4 regions of the Cobetia sp. 29-18-1 genome follow, and region 4 is predicted to be linked to each of the others. Evidence: predicted binding sites of a transcription regulator. Region 4 holds the regulator's gene; each other region holds the start of a gene.

Region 1 (4,098 bases), on a different contig from region 4:
TCTCTCGCGAATGGCGTGCCATCCGCCACTATCACGCGCTGGGAATACCGGCAGTGGACGCCGGCTGGTACGGCGAGCGGCGTGCTGGCCGGGAATGGCGCGCCATCCTGATCACTTTCGATCTCGCCGGGCGCGATGATCTGGATCACTGGCATGAACGCTGGGCGGAACTCGATGCCGGCATGCGCTCTCAGGTCATCACCGCCAGCGCCCGCCTCGTGCGCGAGATTCATCAGGCTGGCCTGATGCATGGCTGTCTGTTCCCCAAGCACCTCTTCCTGAGTCGCCCGCCGAGTGAGTCGCCGGCCAGCACCTGGCAGATGGACGCCGTCATCATCGACCTCGAGAAGACGCGCCGCTTCGTGCTGCGCCGCCACGAGTGCCTGCGCGATCTCTACGTGCTGTGGCGCCGCCTGAAGGGCTGGCAGCACGATGAATGGCGACAATTTCTTGCCGTCTATCGCGATGCGGATGCGCAGAGCGCCGAGGTCAGTCAGTGGCTGAAAGAGCTGGAAGCACGCGCCGCACGCAAGCGTCGCTGAGCCTGCAGAGGCCGGTGACGGCCTTTGGCGTAGTGAGTACTAACCTCGCGCACGGCATGCGACCAAGGTCTTGGTCACCTTGCGCGAGGATGAATGGGGATGTCGCTCAAATGCGTCAGCACAAGTCTCACTCGTGAGACATTAAACTTCCCTGAAATAATCGGTAACATCCGCTAACAGGACGCCTAACAAGTTTTCAAACAACGTTCTAAAAAAATGCTTGCCAAACAGAACGCTGTTTTTTATAGTTTGCAGCGTCCCCTGATCGACGCAGCCACGCAGAGCACACGGCCCAAGCCGTAGGGTAGCGAGGCACTGCTGACAGGCAGCTCACGAAGCCAAGCTTCAAGGAGAACTACACATGAAAGCTATCAAGATCCTGACCGCTACTGTTATCGCCGGCACCATGGCAATGGGCGCACAATCCGCCATGGCATATGGCAAGGGTGATATCTTCCTGCGCGGTGGCGTTGCCAAGGTCGACGGCAAGAGCAACAACGGCAACGGTCTGATCGCCAAGGACGAGTCTGGCTTCGCCGGTTCCATGGGCTACATGTTCCACGACAACCTGGCCATCGCCCTGCAGTCCACTGAAGAATTCAGCACTGACTGGGAAAACAGCGCCGGTGGTTTCGATCAGATGCCGATCAACCTGATGCTGCAGTACTACCCGCTGGGCGGTACTGAAGCCCGCGTCCAGCCGTACGCTGGTGTCGGCCTGAACTACACCCACTTCTCCGGTGAGTCTGCCGGTGGCCAGAGCATGGACATCGACGACAGCTACGGCGCCGCTGCCGAGCTGGGTGTGGACCTCAAGATCACCGAAGCCTGGGCCGTCAACGGCTTCGCTCGTTACGCCGACGTCAAGGCCGATACCAAGATCGCCGGTCAGGACGTGAACGACACCGAGCTGGACCCGGTCACTGTCGGTGCCGGTGTCACCTACCGCTTCTAAGTTCTTGCACGAGGCGTGAACATGCCTCCAGCGAGTACCTGGCAAGCCGTGTGATGCCGCGTCATGAAAACGTCAGCGATGGAGCTCGGCAACGCCGAGCCGTCCAGGCGCCAGATGGGCATCACACACAAACGCCGCAGACCTTCGGGTCTGCGGCGTTTTCGTTGTGGGCAGCCAACGGCCACATGGCCGATCTTCGCCGGCGCGGCGCAGAAATTGACCTGGATCAACCACGTCCCTGACCAAGCAAGAACGCCCGTAAACTCTTGCCCCAGATCAAATTTCTCGAAATTCGGCTACCTAGAATGGGGGCATTGTTTCCCGCCATCCTTCAGGAGCCATCATGTCCGACGTCGTCACTCGCTCAGCCTCCCTCCCCGCGCACCTGACTTCGCGTAGCCCGCGCTCTGCAGCACGCCCGTGGCAGCTTCTGGCACTGGCAGGCCTCACCGGCCTCGCGACTCTCGGCGCCGCACCGGCCATGGCCGCCGACTCGCTGAATGCCAGCTCTCACAGCTCTCACAGCTCTCACAGCTCGCTCAGCTCTCTCAACTACGGCGCCGGGCAGTTCTGGACGCGTGCGGGGGTCGCCAAGGTCTCGCCGAAGAGTGACAACGGTCGCATCGATGCCATCGGTGCCGACGTGGATGTCGATGATGACAGCGCCTTTGCCTTCACTCTCGGCTATCGCTTCACCGACACCTTCGGTATCGAGCTGCTGGCGGCGCAGGATTTCGACCACGACATCTCGCTCAATGGCCAGAAAGCCGGTTCCGTCGATCACCTGCCGCCGACCCTGACACTGCAGTACTACCCGCTTGGCGGACGTGAATCGCGCATCCAGCCGTACATCGGCGCGGGGGTCAATTACACCCACTTCTCCGATGAAACCCTCGACGATGGCACCAAACTCGAGATGGATGACAGCTGGGGCGCGGCCGCACAGATCGGCGTCGATCTGGTGATCAACGAGCACTGGGCGGCCAACGTCGCCGCCTGGTATCTGGATATCGATTCCGATGTCACCGTGGCGGGCAGCGTCAACGACAAGGTCGAGATCGACCCCATCGTGACCATGGCCGGGATCAGCTACCGCTTCTGATCAGCCACTTCCTGGCTAGCGCTTCTGACTGGCCAGAAACGACAACGCCCCGCCAGCCCATCTCGGGCCGGCGGGGCGTTGTGCTTTGTACCTGGTGCGCTGTGCATTGTGAGTTGTGCGCTCGGCACGTATCAGCGCGAGGCGGCTTGCCCACTGTTCGTCGTTGCCGAAGCCTTGGAAGTTGCTGAAGCTCTTGAGGTTGAGGGCGCTGAGGGCGTTGAGGGAATTGAAGGCGAAGGCGGCGTGGCGTCCTCTGCCGGCGCCTTGCTCACCTTGCCCGGACGCGGGCGGTCCAGCACCAGTCCCAGCACCACCAGTGCCGCGCCCGCCACCATCAGCGCGGTCCACTGCTCATCGAACAGCCACCATGCCATCAGCGCGGCACACGGCGGCACCAGGAAGAAAGTGCGCGCGACCTGATGGGCCTCGCCCCGTTCCAGCATCAGCATCAGCAGCCAGATGGCACCGACCGAGATGGCGATCACCAGCCAGGCCATGGTCAGCAGCAGACGCGGCGTGGGGTCAAAGACAAAGCTGCCGACACTGGTCGCGGCGACGACGAACACCGCGCCCGCACCGAGATACTGGAACATCAGCCCCTCGACCAGCCCCATGCGCCCGGAGACCCGCTTCTGCCACAGCGTCGAGCTGGACACGCCGATCAGCGCCACCAGGCACCAGACGAGCCCGATCAGCGGCCACTCCAGAGTGCCCGCGCCGTCCTTGGCAAGCCCTGCCCCCAGCACCAGGCTGACGCCGATGGCGCCACAGCCAAGCCCCGCCCACTGCTTGGCGCCCAGCCGCACGCCGAACAGCGGCAGTGACAGGGCCGCCGTCACCAGCGGATGCAGACTGACCAGCAGCGCCGTCAGGCCCGCCGGCAGCCCCGCCTTGACCGCCGCGAACACGCCGCCCAGGTAGGCGCCATGCAACAGCATGCCGATGCCCATCTGCGCCAGACGGTCATTGCGCCGGCCCCACTGACGCGGCTTGCGGCGCAGCCACAGAATCAACCCCAGCACCGGCAGCACCAGCAGGCTGCGCACTAGCAGCAAGGTGAAGGGTTCAGCGTCCAGGGTACCGAAGCGTGCGGCGATGAAGCCGCTGGCGAACAGAAACACGAAGCAAAGTGGCATCCACATCACGCAGACTCCAGCGAGAGAAATGACAAGCGGTCGGCCCATAGGCAGGTGCAGGACGTGCGTCGCCGGGACCACGACATGAGCCTTCAGCTTGCCGCGAACCCTCAAGGGGGCACAAGATACAGATAATCACCAATTCAAGGGGTACAGACAGACATGTCATCCGCCGAGCACGCTTCGTCCGCCAGCCGCCCTTCGCTTGCCGGCGATGCCAGCAACTCAACCACCAGTTCAGGCGCCAGCTCAGGCGCCACATCCGCGACGCTGCCGCGCTATCAGCAGCTGGTCGAGCGGCTCAAGACCCAGATGGCGACGGGTAAACTGAGCGCGGGACAGCGCCTGCCTTCGCTCAGACGG
Region 2 (4,098 bases), on a different contig from region 4:
GCAGCGCCTCTTCCATGCGCAGCAACTTGTCACGCTCGCCTTCGAGCATCTTGGCGACCGGAATGCCGGTCCAGCGCGAGACGACCTCGGCAATCTCCTCCTCGGTGACATTGGAGCGCAGCAGCACGTGGGCGGAGGTATCCGCCTCGCCTTCGCCGGCTTCGCTGATCTGCTTCTCGAGCCCCGGAATCACGCCGTACTGCAATTCCGACATGCGGCTGAGGTCACCGGCGCGGCGCGCCTGCTCCAGATCGATACGCGCCTGCTCCAGCTCGGCCTTGAACTGGGCCGCGCCCTGGATGCTGGACTTCTCGGCCTTCCAGACTTCATCGAGGTCGGCGTATTCCCGCTCCAGCTCCGAGATCTGGTCCTCAAGCGCGCCGAGACGCTTGAGCGCTGCCTCGTCGGTTTCCTTCTTGAGCGCTTCACGCTCCATCTTGAGCTGGATCAGGCGGCGGTCGAGACGGTCCATCTCCTCCGGCTTGGAATCCAGTTCCATGCGGATACGTGACGCGGCCTCATCGATCAGGTCGATCGCCTTGTCCGGCAGCTGACGGTCCGTGATGTAGCGCGAGGACAACCGCGCGGCGGCAATGATGGCGCTGTCGGTGATGTCGACCCCGTGATGCACCTCGTAGCGCTCCTTCAGGCCACGCAGGATGGCGATGGTGTCTTCCTCGCTGGGCTGATCGACCTGCACCTTCTGGAAGCGGCGCTCCAGTGCGGCGTCCTTCTCGATGTACTGACGATACTCGTCAAGCGTGGTGGCACCGACACAGTGCAGCTCGCCACGCGCCAGCGCCGGCTTGAGCATGTTGCCGGCATCCATCGCGCCTTCAGCCTTGCCCGCGCCGACCATGGTGTGCAGCTCGTCGATGAACAGGATGACCTGGCCTTCTTCCTGCGCCAGCTCCTTCAGCACCGACTTGAGGCGCTCCTCGAATTCGCCGCGGAACTTGGCCCCCGCCAGCAGCGAGCCCATGTCGAGAGACAGCACGCGCTTGTTCTTGAGGCCTTCCGGCACCTCGCCATTGACGATACGGCTGGCCAGCCCTTCGACGATGGCGGTCTTGCCGACGCCGGGCTCACCGATCAGCACCGGGTTGTTCTTGGTGCGACGCTGCAGCACCTGGATCGTTCGGCGAATTTCCTCGTCACGCCCGATCACCGGGTCGAGCTTGCCATCCCGCGCACGCTCGGTCAGATCCAGGGTGTACTTGTTGAGCGCCTCGCGATTGTTCTCGGCATCGGCATCGCCCACGGCTTCGCCACCGCGCAGCGCATCGATGGCGGAGGTCAGGGCGGGCTTCTTGATGCCCGAGGAGGTGAACAGCTTGCCGAGATCACCACCCAGCTCCAGCGCAGCCAGCAGCGCGAGCTCGGAGGCGATGTATTGATCGCCGCGCTTCTGCGCTTCACGATCGGCCAGATTCAGAAGCTTGCCAAGGGCCTGCGAGGGCGCGACATTGCCGTCGAACTGGGACACGGTCGGCAGGTCATCCAGCTGGCGCTTGAGGCCGCTGATCAGACTGGTGGCATCGCCGCCCGCCTTGTTGACCAGTGCCTTGAGGCCGCCATCGCGGTCTTCCAGCAGTGCCAGTAGCAGATGCTGCGGGTGAATTTCATTGTGGCCTCGCCCGACGGCGAGCGACTGGGCATCCGCCAGAGCGTTCTGCAGCTTGCTGGTGAGTTTGTCGATGCGCATGGTGCCTTCTCCTGAGAGTCATGGCGGTACTCCTTTTCTCAGGAGCTTCGCCTGTAACATTTCGTATCTGACTCTCAAGATGGGGGCTGGCGCACGGCTTTCAAGGCAGGATTCGCCGCGCTGCAGCATGTTGTGGCATTTGCCTGATCCAGGTCAGATTCCCGCCGCCCCCGCCGGCCATCAGCTTTGTCACACACAGAAACGCCCCGCCAACCTGAGATATCAGGTCAACGGGGCGTTTGTGGGTACTGCATGTCGAGCTTGCGGAATGCGCTGACCAGCGCCCCGACCGAGATTCCTGATCAGCGCCTCAGCGCAGCCAGATCACCGTGGCGAGGCGTCCGGTCACGCCATCATCCCGCCGGTGTGAATAGAAGCGTGATTCAGAGGCGGTACAGAAGTGACCGCCACTGACATGACCGACCCCGGCACGCTCGAGACGCAGGCGTGCCAGCTTGTAGAGATCACCCATATAGTGACCGAGCCGGTAGGGGCTGGCCTCGAAGGCGTCATCGGCCTCGGGAAGGTCCGCGATGAAGGCGTCACGCACCTCGGGGCCGACCTCGAACTGCGCATTGGAGATCGCCGGGCCCAGCCAGGCCATCAGCTCGCCGGGGTCATCGCCAAGACGCTCGATGGTGGCTTCCAGCACGCCTTCGACCAGCCCGCGCCAACCCGCATGCGCCACGCCGACGCGCGTGCCCTGCCGATCACAGAACAGCACCGGCAGACAGTCCGCCGTCATCACCACACAGGCCTGCCCGGTGCCGGTACTGATGCAGGCATCCGCCCGTGGCGGGGCATCCGGGCGGTCTTCGGCGTGGCAGACATCGAAGGCATCCACCACCTGAGTGCCGTGCACCTGATCCAGCCACGCCAGCGGACGACCGTCATCGACCTCCGCCGCGAGCAGCTCGCGCACCTGCGCCACCATCGCCGGGTCATCGCCGACATGCAGCGCCGGATTGAAGCCGGCATACGGCCCCTGGCTGGGGCCGCTCTCACGCGTGGTCACGAAGGCCTGCACCGGGCTCGGCGCGGGCCAGTCCGGCAGTATCAGGGTCGGGCGTAGACTCTCGTCGTGCATAACCTCTCCTTGTGCGGCGTGTCGCGCGAGCCTGCCGCCTCAGCGAGCGATGTCTTCCTTGAGATAGTCGATCAGCACCAGCATGTCGCCCGGCATCTCGGCGCGGAATTCGACTTCCTTGCCCGTGATCGGGTGGATGAAGGCGAGACGACGGGCATGCAGTGCCTGACGCGGGAACTGACGCAGCAGCTCCTTGAGCGGGTCACTGGCCCCCGGCGGCAGCTTCAGACGCCCGCCGTAGACCGGGTCTCCGACCAGCGGATAGCGCTGGTGCGCCATGTGCACGCGGATCTGGTGGGTACGCCCGGTTTCCAGCTTGCAGCGGATATGGGTGTGACCCCGGAAACGCTCCACCACGCGGAAGTGGGTGACCGCCGGCTTGCCACTGTGAGTGACGGCCTGACGCTTGCGGTCCTTGGGGTGACGCCCGATGGGCGCATCCACGGTGGCACCGGAGGTCAGCACGCCCGTGACGACGGCATCATACTCGCGCGACACGGTACGGGCCTGCAGCTGCTCGACCAGGTCCGCCTGGGCGGTCAATGACTTGGCCACCACCATCAGGCCGCTGGTGTCCTTGTCGAGACGGTGCACGATGCCGGCACGCGGCATCATGGAATTGCCCGGACAATGATGCAGGATGGCGTTGAGCAGCGTGCCATCGTGGTTACCCGCGCCCGGGTGCACGACCATGCCGTGCTCCTTGTTGATGACCAGCACGTCGTCGTCTTCATAGACGATCTCGAGCTCGATATCTTCCGGCTCGTGGCTGACTTCTTCTTCAAGCTCGGCGGTCAGGGCCAGACGTTCACCGCCATAGACCTTCTCGCGGGGTTTGACGGCGGCACCGTCGAGGGTCAGCGCACCGGTCTTGATCCAGTGCTTGAGACGCTCGCGGGAATAGTCGGAGAAGATCTCGGCGCAGGCCTGATCAAGGCGCATGCCAATCATCGCCTCCGGGATCCGCTCTTCGCGGTTGATGGTGTCTGCCATATTGCTCTCTGAGGCCGTTTCGCACGAAAGGGCCTTTGCTTTATAGTGAGTGCGGATCGGCGGATTCTAGCATGCCCGCCATGGATTGCCCGAGATGAGGAAACCGATGCGCGCCCTTCCCTTGACTGCCCTCGCCCTGGCCAGCACCTTGCTGGCTGGCTGTGCGTCCAACGAGCCGGCACCGGATCTTCAGGAGCAGGACCTGTATCGTCAGGCCCAGGTTTCCCTGGATACCAGCCGCTTCAACTCCGCTGTGCAACAACTTGAAGCCCTGGATACTCGCTTCCCGTTCGGCAGCTACGCCGAACAGTCG
Region 3 (4,098 bases), on a different contig from region 4:
AGGAGCTGGTGATCACCAATGGCGCCATGGAGGCGCTCAATCTCGGCCTGCAATGTGTCACCCAGCCTGGGGACCTTGTCGCCATCGAGGCGCCGGCCTTCTATGCCACGCTTCAGGTGCTTGAGCGGCTCAAGCTGCGCGCGGTGGAAATTCCGGTACACCCGCGCGACGGGATTGATCTCGAAGTGCTCGAGAATCGTCTGGAGACGCTGCCCATCAAGGCCTGCTGGTTCATGAGCCATCTGCAGAATCCACTGGGGGCCAGCCTGAGCGATGCGCGCAAGGCCCAACTGTATGCGCTGCTCTGCCGTCATCAGCTGCCGATGCTGGAGGATGATGTCTACGCGGAACTGTATTTCGATCAACGTGCCGAGGTGTCGCCCCCGCAACCCGTCAAGGCGCTGGATGTCGAGGGTCTGGTGATGCACTGCGGGTCGTTCTCCAAGTGCCTGGCGCCGGGCTATCGGGTGGGCTGGATATCCGCGGGGCGTCATACCCGGGAGATTTCGCGCCTCAAGCTGATGACGACCATCTCGCCATCGCTGCCTGCCCAGGTGGCCCTGGCCGACTACCTCCAGAACGGCGGCTACGACCGCCACCTGCGCAAGCTACGCCTGGCCCTCGAAACCCAGCAGACGGCCATGCTGGCAGCCATTGATCGCTACTTCCCCGCAGACACCCGCGTCACCCATCCCCACGGGGGCTATTTCCTGTGGTGCGAGCTTCCCGAGCACATCGACTCGCTGGCCCTGTTTCAGCAGGCGCTGGCCCACGGCATCAGTCTGGCACCGGGGCCCATCTTCTCGGCCACCCAGGGCTTCAAGCATTGCATTCGCTTGAGCTACGGCCACCCGTGGGACGCGGCGTCAGAGCGCGCCATGCAGACATTGGGTGAATTGCTCAAGGCAGCCTGAAACGCGGACCGCTCAGGCTGCATACGAGATGCGAGGTACGATGAGCGACTTGAGTATGTGCGCGCACGAGTGTGCACGAGTGCGCGCAAATGCCGCAGCCCTTGCGGCCACCTTGCCACACAGTCTTCACGCGTTATCCGCTGCAGTGAATGAAGCCTTTTGCGACGCATGTCACTCGCTCGCCAGCCCCTTGCCACACATGGATGTCGCACCTTGTTGCGCACCTTGATTGCATGCCCTGATGCCGCACGCGTGCCCCTTAAGGAAGCGCCAGAGCCCGCCATGGCGGGGCCTGCCGCCAAGGGTGATACGACAAGCAGCTGATCCCGTCATGGTGCTGACGTGAATCAGAGTGCGCCCTCCTGCCCGGCTCGCCTTGCTGGCTGCTCTCCATACCACCTGGCTGGCCGGTTGACTGGCTCACGGGCAGTTAACGACTTACCAAGATTCAGCTTGCAACTGATATGGTTTTTTCTCGCACAACTGAGCCTGTTATGGCTTCCGGTGGCTCCCTAGAGTAGCGGCGAAGATTCAGGCAGGGCCGTCCCCCTTGCCGCCTACTCAGGAGACATTGCCATGTTCGGTACCGAGGCCATCGACCTGGCCAGGATACAGTTCGCCTTCACCATCTCGTTTCACATCATCTTCCCGGCCATCACCATTGGCCTCGCCAGCTATCTGGCGGTGCTGGAAGGCATGTGGTTGAAGACAGGCACACAGGTCTACCGCAATCTCTATCATTTCTGGTCGAAGATATTCGCGGTCAACTTCGCGATGGGCGTGGTGTCGGGACTGGTCATGGCCTACCAGTTCGGCACGCATTGGAGCGGTTTCTCGGCCTTTGCCGGCAGCGTGACCGGACCACTGCTGGCCTATGAAGTGCTGACCGCCTTCTTCCTCGAAGCCGGCTTCCTCGGCGTGATGCTGTTTGGCTGGAATCGCGTCGGTCGCGGCCTGCACTTCTTCTCGACCTGCATGGTCGCGCTCGGCACCCTGGTCTCGATGTTCTGGATCCTGTCGTCCAACAGCTGGATGCAGACCCCACAGGGACACGAGGTCATCGATGGCATCGTCGTGCCGGTCGACTGGTTCGCGATCGTCTTCAACCCCTCCTTCCCCTATCGCCTGGCCCACATGGCACTGGCCTCCTTCCTGAGCACCTCGCTGTTCGTCGCTGCCTCCGCCGCCTGGTTGCTGCTCAAGAAACGCGACACCCCGGAAGTGCGCAAGATGCTGGTCATGGCGGTGCTGATGTTGATGGTGACCGCCCCGCTGCAGGCTTTCGTCGGCGACATGCATGGCCTGAATACGCTCAAGCACCAGCCGGCCAAGATCGCGGCCATCGAAGGGCATTGGGACAACAGTCATGGGGAACCGACGCCGTTGATCCTGTTCGGTGTGCCCGACATGCAGCGCGAAGAGACGCGCTTCGCACTCGAGATTCCGGCCCTCGGCAGCCTGCTGTTGATGCATGACATCGACAAGCAGGTGCCGGCGCTCAAGGACTTCCCCGCCGCGGACCGCCCCAATTCGACCGTCGTGTTCTGGAGCTTCCGCCTGATGGTCGGCCTGGGCCTTGCGATGATTCTGCTCGGCCTCTCAGGAGTCTATCTGGCCCGCAAGGGCAGGCTCTTCACCTCGCGGCGCTGGCTGAGGCTGGCCGTCGCCATGGGGCCGGCCGGGCTGATCGCGATACTCGCGGGCTGGTTCACCACCGAAGTCGGCCGCCAACCGTGGGTGATCTATGGCTTGATGAGAACGGAAGATGCCGTCTCTGCCCACAGCGCCGTTCACCTCAGCATCAGCCTGACGGCCTTTGTCACGGTCTACTTCATCGTCTTCGGCACGGGGATCAACTACATCTTCAAGCTGATCAAGAAAGGGCCTGCGGGTGATGACAGCCACGCCCCCAGCGGCGGCCCCGGCAAGCCACGTACACCTTCCCGCCCACTGTCAGCCATCGAGGAATCTCTCGACGGCACCACTCACTGACCGGAGCGATGAACGCTATGGGTATCGACCTTTCTGTCATCTGGGCGGGCATCATCCTGTTCGGCCTGATGATGTACGTGATCATGGACGGCTTTGATCTGGGCATCGGCATTCTCTTCCCGTGGGTGGAGGAAAAGGTGGACCGAGATGTGATGATGAATACCGTGGCGCCCGTGTGGGATGGCAACGAGACATGGCTGGTGCTGGGCGGCGCGGGGCTATTTGCGGCCTTTCCGCTGGCCTACGCCGTCTTGCTGGAAGCCCTGAGCATTCCCCTTGTCGCCATGTTGATCGGCCTCATCTTCCGCGGTGTCGCCTTCGAATTTCGCTTCAAGGCCTCGGACGCGAGCCGCCACTGGTGGGACAAGGCCTTCGTGGGCGGCTCGGTGCTGGCCACCTTCAGTCAAGGCGTCGCATTGGGAGGCTACATCCAGGGCATCGCCTTCGATGGGGTTCACTTCAGCGGTGGTTCGCTGGACTGGTTGTCACCCTTCCCGCTGTTCTGCGGTGTGGCGCTGCTGTTCACCTATGCATTGCTCGGCAGCACCTGGCTGATCATGAAGACCGAAGGCATTCTCCAGGCGCGCATGTTTGCCCTGACGCGCCCACTGACGCCGTGGGTATTGATCATGATCGCGGCCGTCAGTCTGTGGACACCGCTGGCGCACCCCGCCATCGCCGAGCGCTGGTTCACGCTGCCGCAGCTGTTCTGGTTCCTGCCGGTGCCAGTGCTGGTCGTGCTGGCCGGTTATGCGCTGATCCGCGCCGTCGCCCTTGAATATCATGCCCAGCCTTTCCTGCTGGTGCTGGCCTTGATCTTCCTGGGCTACAGCGGCTTCGGCATCAGCATGTGGCCTGACATCATTCCGGGTCACGTGTCGATCTGGGAAGCGGCCTCTCCGCCCCAAAGCCAGGGCTTTGCCCTCGTCGGCACGCTCTTCATCCTGCCGACCATCCTGGTGTATACGGCGTGGAGCTACTTCGTGTTCAAGGGCAAGGTCCGTCACACCGATGGCTACCATTGAGAGGTGCTGACATGACATCCCCGACACGCGAGACACATTCAGCGCCACTGCATGCCCCCACAACCAGACTCGACGACGAGCTATCCGAGACACCCGCGCGCCCGGCAAGCTGGCTCAGCAAGATCGGCTGGCTGGTGGTGATCTGGGGAGGCAGCGTCAGCGCGCTG
Region 4 (4,098 bases):
CACCGGATTACCCGGTGGATGACCTGCCGGATTACGACCTCAAGACGGCCTCGAATCCTTTCCTGACCTTCGAGGCCATCCCGGCCGAGTCACGCTATCGCTTCATGCTGGATGAGTCGCAGAACACCATCATGGGCTTCATCAAGGGGCCGGTCTGTCGCGGGCAGGTTGCGGTGGATGTGATCAATGATCACTTCTGGGTCGGCTTCACTGACCCGAAGATGTTCAGTCACCCGGAAGTGGAACGCACCCTGGCCGAGGAAGGGAAGAATCTCAGCCTGCCCGCCGAGCAGAGCAGCAATGCGTTGCCGATCAGCTCATGGGTCAAGTTCGAGAGCAAACAGACCGCCTATCTCAAGGCCAAGCAGCGCCTGATGTCCCAGGCCTATCTCGATGGCGATCTGCGCCTGGATGAGCGGGTGCTGTGGGACGGCAGCGGCTGGACCGACGGCCCCGGCCAGGGGCGCAACCCCAACGCGGCCCTGACCATCTATCGTCACTTCGACAATGCGGCGGTGATGAAGGGGCTGGTCGGTGGCGTGCCCAAGACGGGCTGGATCATCGATTACCCGATGCTGGAGCGCATCCACTATCTGCTGGTCGCCGGCTTCGATGTCTATGGCAATCTCGGCCATCAGCTGGTCACCCGTCTGTACATGGACTTCCTGCGCATGGAAGGCGAGAACAACCTGCTGGTGCTGTTGCCGGCAGGCGAGCGCCAGGCGGTGCATGACAGCTGGTATCGCGACGTCAGCCCCGGCCTTGGCGAGCTGCTGTTCAAGAAGCCGCCGCAGTTCGATGCGCCCAGTGGCATCGTCTGGACACCGCAGGAGCTGTCATCGCCGGACCAGGCGCGCCTTGGGCTGATGCGGCGCATGCAGGAGCGCCTCGCGCCGGAACTCGGCCATGAGCGCAGCCTGAGCAATGTCGAGGACGAGCACGTGCGACATGAGCTGCAGGCCCTCGCTGCGGTGCAGGGAGTCTCGGCCAGCCTGATGCCGGAGGTGACGATCGTCGCGCTGGAGGAGGGCACTGATGACTCGCCGCGCCTTTACAGCGTGCTGCGCAATTCCGCCCACGCCAACATCACCAGCCTGTTCGATGAGGAGAAAAATCGCCGTCCTGAGGAAGACACTCTCGATGTCTTGCGGGGCGTGGCGGGCGATTACCCGAATGCCTTCTGGCGTCTGACGCCTGACACCCTGACGAGGCTGGCAGAGCGGGTGGCGGCACTCGAGACCGAAGAGGACTATCGCGCCCTGCAGGCGGATATCGGGGTGCGCCGGACTGACCCGCGCTTCTGGGAGTTCTCCGACAGCGTGCTGCGCACCAACTATGCTGATCGCCCTGTCGAAGCGGGCCTGCTGGACTATAACCGCCTCGAGAACCGCTGATCGCCAGCGAAGGCCGAGACAAGGCCTATTGTCATGACTGTCTGGGCTGCCAGGACTGTCAGGACGACTGACCTGACAGAAAGAAGAAGCCCGCCACGCAAATTGCGTGGCGGGCTTCTGTCTTGTGTGGTGCCGACATGGTGCCCTGGTGGCGGATCAGCGCAGTGTCGCTCAGCGTGATGTGCTGTCAGCAGGCGTCATCAGCGACCGCCCTGACACTCGCCTTCGGCCAGTTCGATCAGGCCATCCAGATGCAGGATATGCACCTCGCGGGCACGAATGTCGACCAGCCCCTGGGTCTGGAAGCGGGTCAGGATACGACTGATGGTTTCGACGGCCAGCCCCAGATAGTTGCCGATATCGGCGCGTGCCATCGAGAGGCGGAAGCTGTACGGCGAATAGCCACGGCGACGGAAGCGCTGTGACAGGTTGACCAGGAAACTCGCCAGCCGCTCATCGGCTGTCTTGCGCGACAGCAGCATCATCATGCGGCGATCTTCGTGCAACTCCTTGCTCAGGCTCTTGAACAGCTGGGTTCTCAGCTCCGGCATCTGCTCCGAGAGCGCATTGAGGCGGTCGAAGGGGATCTCGCAGACGGTGGTGGTCTCCAGCGCCACCGCGGTGCCGGGATAGCAATTGCTGTCGATAGCATCGAGCCCGGCCAGCTCGCTGGGCAGGTAGAAGCCGGTCAGCTGCTCCATGCCGCTGTTTTCATTGGTGATCTGCTTGAGACTTCCGGAGCGCACCGTGAAGACGCAATCGAAGGCATCGCCCTGGCTGAAGAGCACTTCCCCTTTTCTGAGTGGCGCGCGACGGCGGATGATGGCGTCAAACTGGTCGATATCTTCCATGTTCAGTGCCAGTGGCAGGCACAGTGAACTCAGCGAACAGGTTTGGCAGCGGGCTTCATGGGCGCGCAAGCGGTGTGATGCCTGTGCATTGGCCGTCATGGTGACTCTCCTGAGGAATGTCACCGCTACCCCTGGGGCAGGGCAGCGGAGGGGGCTTTCGGGCGCAACGAACGGTGGGGCGGGGCCTTGTCGCCCGCCGCTACCCTGCTCAGCCGATGTGATTCGAGCGGCCAGAGTCTGAGCGCTCATCGGCTGGCGCAGCGCAATTTCGTGGCGCCATAATATTAGATTTTATTAATTCATTATCCTGCCCAACCCATGGGCGTTGCAAGGTGTGTGAACTTTAGGCCTGGTTGGCCCTGCGTGACCATACCGCGACGACCTGCCTCAGCCAGCTGCGCCGAGCAGCAGAATCAGTGCGGCGGCCAGCGTCGCCAGTGCCAGTATGCCCCAGGCACGTGGTGCTGGTGTGTCAGGCTGACGTACGCCGTTGATGCGATGTTCCTGCATGGGGCCATCGCCTTCGCGCTCGTCGCTGTCAGCGCTTGCAGCGCGCGAAAGGCTGCCCAGGGCCAGCATGGCGAACAGCACCAGGCTGCCCAGCGTGAGGGCCAGCACCCAGAGATTCCAGAACAGGGGGAGTCCAGTTGTCTCCAGCAGATTCATGTCGTGTCTCCTGAGCGGTGTCCTGTCATGGGCCACGGCTGGCGATGTCGCTCGCGGGGGCGGCCTGCTGCAGGTAGGCGAGCAGCGCCGTGATTTCGGCAGTGCCACGCACGTCATTGGGGGCGGCGAGAATCTCATCTTCCGCGTAGGGCACGCCCAGGCCTTGCAGGGCTCGCATGCGTGCCGCGATGCCTTCACCGCTCAACGCCCGCTCGAACAGCCACGGGTAGGCGGGCATCGCTGAGCCCGGCACCTGACTGCGCGGGTCATTCAGATGCAGACGCTGCCAGGCATCGTCATGTTGCGCAGGCAGCTGGCTCAAATCCGTCCCCCAGCGCTCTACGCCCCACAGCGAGGGACGGTCGTAGTAGCGCGCCCGGGCGGTCGTCGCATCGCCGTGGCGCGCCGTATCGCCAGGTAGATCGCGCACCATGCGTGTGTGGCACTGCTGACAGCCCTCGCGTTGGTAGATGCGCTGGCCCTCCAGCGCCAGGGCGCTCAGCGGTTTGAGGTCTTCGGGGGCGCTGGCGAGGCTGGGGTGAGCCCCGAGCGGCACCAGCTGGGCGAGGGCGCCGAGGCTCATGGTGAGCAGGCATAGTGCCGTCATCAGGCCGGCGTGACGTTCGAGCAGGACATGTCTCATGCGTAATGCCCTCCCGAGGATGTGGCAGGGGGCGTGGTAGAGGGGGACGCAGAGTGCATGGCAGGTTCTGATGATGCCTTGTGCGAGCCGGAGCTCAGGCGCTGGCGCTCGTGAGCGGCTTGGCGTTCGCTCTTTTGATCAGCCAGGGTGCGCGTCACGTTGAGGAGCATCAGCAGCATGCCGAGCGCCCAGCAGGCGAGCCCGCCCAGCGAGATCATCATCGGCATGCGGGCCGCTTCCAGCACCTCGCTCAAGGTGTATAGCGGCCTGCCGTCATCTGCCAGCACATGCCACATGCTGCCTTGAAGCAGCGTGGTCGCCCAGCTGGCGGCAACGCACAGCAGGGTGCCGATGATGGCCAGCAGGGCGTGAGTCTTGAGCAGCGCGAGGGAGCGCATCGGGGGCAGCAGGTGATAGGCCATCACGATGGCGACTGTCGCGACCACCCCCAGGCTTGCTGCCGGCGACAGACTGTTGGCGGCACTGAAGGTCAGGGCATTGAGTGTCGGCAATGACAGCAGGCTGTATTCAAGAACCGCAAGGG

The links. The regulator FNR, encoded in region 4, switches genes on or off when oxygen is low (the NO sensors DNR and NnrR bind a similar motif). The targets are predictions, from matches to a motif close to TTGATNTANATCAA.
Region 1: QD208_RS12015 (OmpW family outer membrane protein) is a predicted target of FNR. The motif match lies at 1,714-1,727, and genes of this name have one in related genera.
Region 2: clpB (ATP-dependent chaperone ClpB) is a predicted target of FNR. The motif match lies at 1,849-1,862, and genes of this name have one in related genera.
Region 3: QD208_RS14720 (cytochrome ubiquinol oxidase subunit I) is a predicted target of FNR. The motif match lies at 1,252-1,265, and genes of this name have one in related genera.

Annotation. Positions count from the first base shown of each region.
Region 1 is NZ_JARWKS010000014.1:85,940-90,037, reverse strand. Features, by position in the region: gene QD208_RS12025 (lipopolysaccharide kinase InaA family protein) at 1-542, shown strand, start outside; gene QD208_RS12020 (OmpW family outer membrane protein) at 904-1,497, shown strand; gene QD208_RS12015 (OmpW family outer membrane protein) at 1,979-2,599, shown strand; gene QD208_RS12010 (DMT family transporter) at 2,731-3,741, opposite strand; gene QD208_RS12005 (PLP-dependent aminotransferase family protein) at 3,898-4,098, shown strand, end outside.
Region 2 is NZ_JARWKS010000022.1:7,410-11,507, forward strand. Features, by position in the region: gene clpB (ATP-dependent chaperone ClpB) at 1-1,705, opposite strand, end outside; gene pgeF (peptidoglycan editing factor PgeF) at 2,016-2,792, opposite strand; gene rluD (23S rRNA pseudouridine(1911/1915/1917) synthase RluD) at 2,832-3,785, opposite strand; gene QD208_RS14980 (outer membrane protein assembly factor BamD) at 3,892-4,098, shown strand, end outside.
Region 3 is NZ_JARWKS010000021.1:24,558-28,655, forward strand. Features, by position in the region: gene QD208_RS14715 (PLP-dependent aminotransferase family protein) at 1-914, shown strand, start outside; gene QD208_RS14720 (cytochrome ubiquinol oxidase subunit I) at 1,491-2,906, shown strand; gene cydB (cytochrome d ubiquinol oxidase subunit II) at 2,924-3,931, shown strand; gene QD208_RS14730 (DUF2474 domain-containing protein) at 3,943-4,098, shown strand, end outside.
Region 4 is NZ_JARWKS010000001.1:99,640-103,737, forward strand. Features, by position in the region: gene QD208_RS00415 (fatty acid cis/trans isomerase) at 1-1,394, shown strand, start outside; gene fnr (fumarate/nitrate reduction transcriptional regulator Fnr) at 1,595-2,344, opposite strand; gene QD208_RS00425 (hypothetical protein) at 2,633-2,911, opposite strand; gene QD208_RS00430 (cbb3-type cytochrome c oxidase subunit II) at 2,937-3,554, opposite strand; gene QD208_RS00435 (cbb3-type cytochrome c oxidase subunit I) at 3,551-4,098, opposite strand, start outside.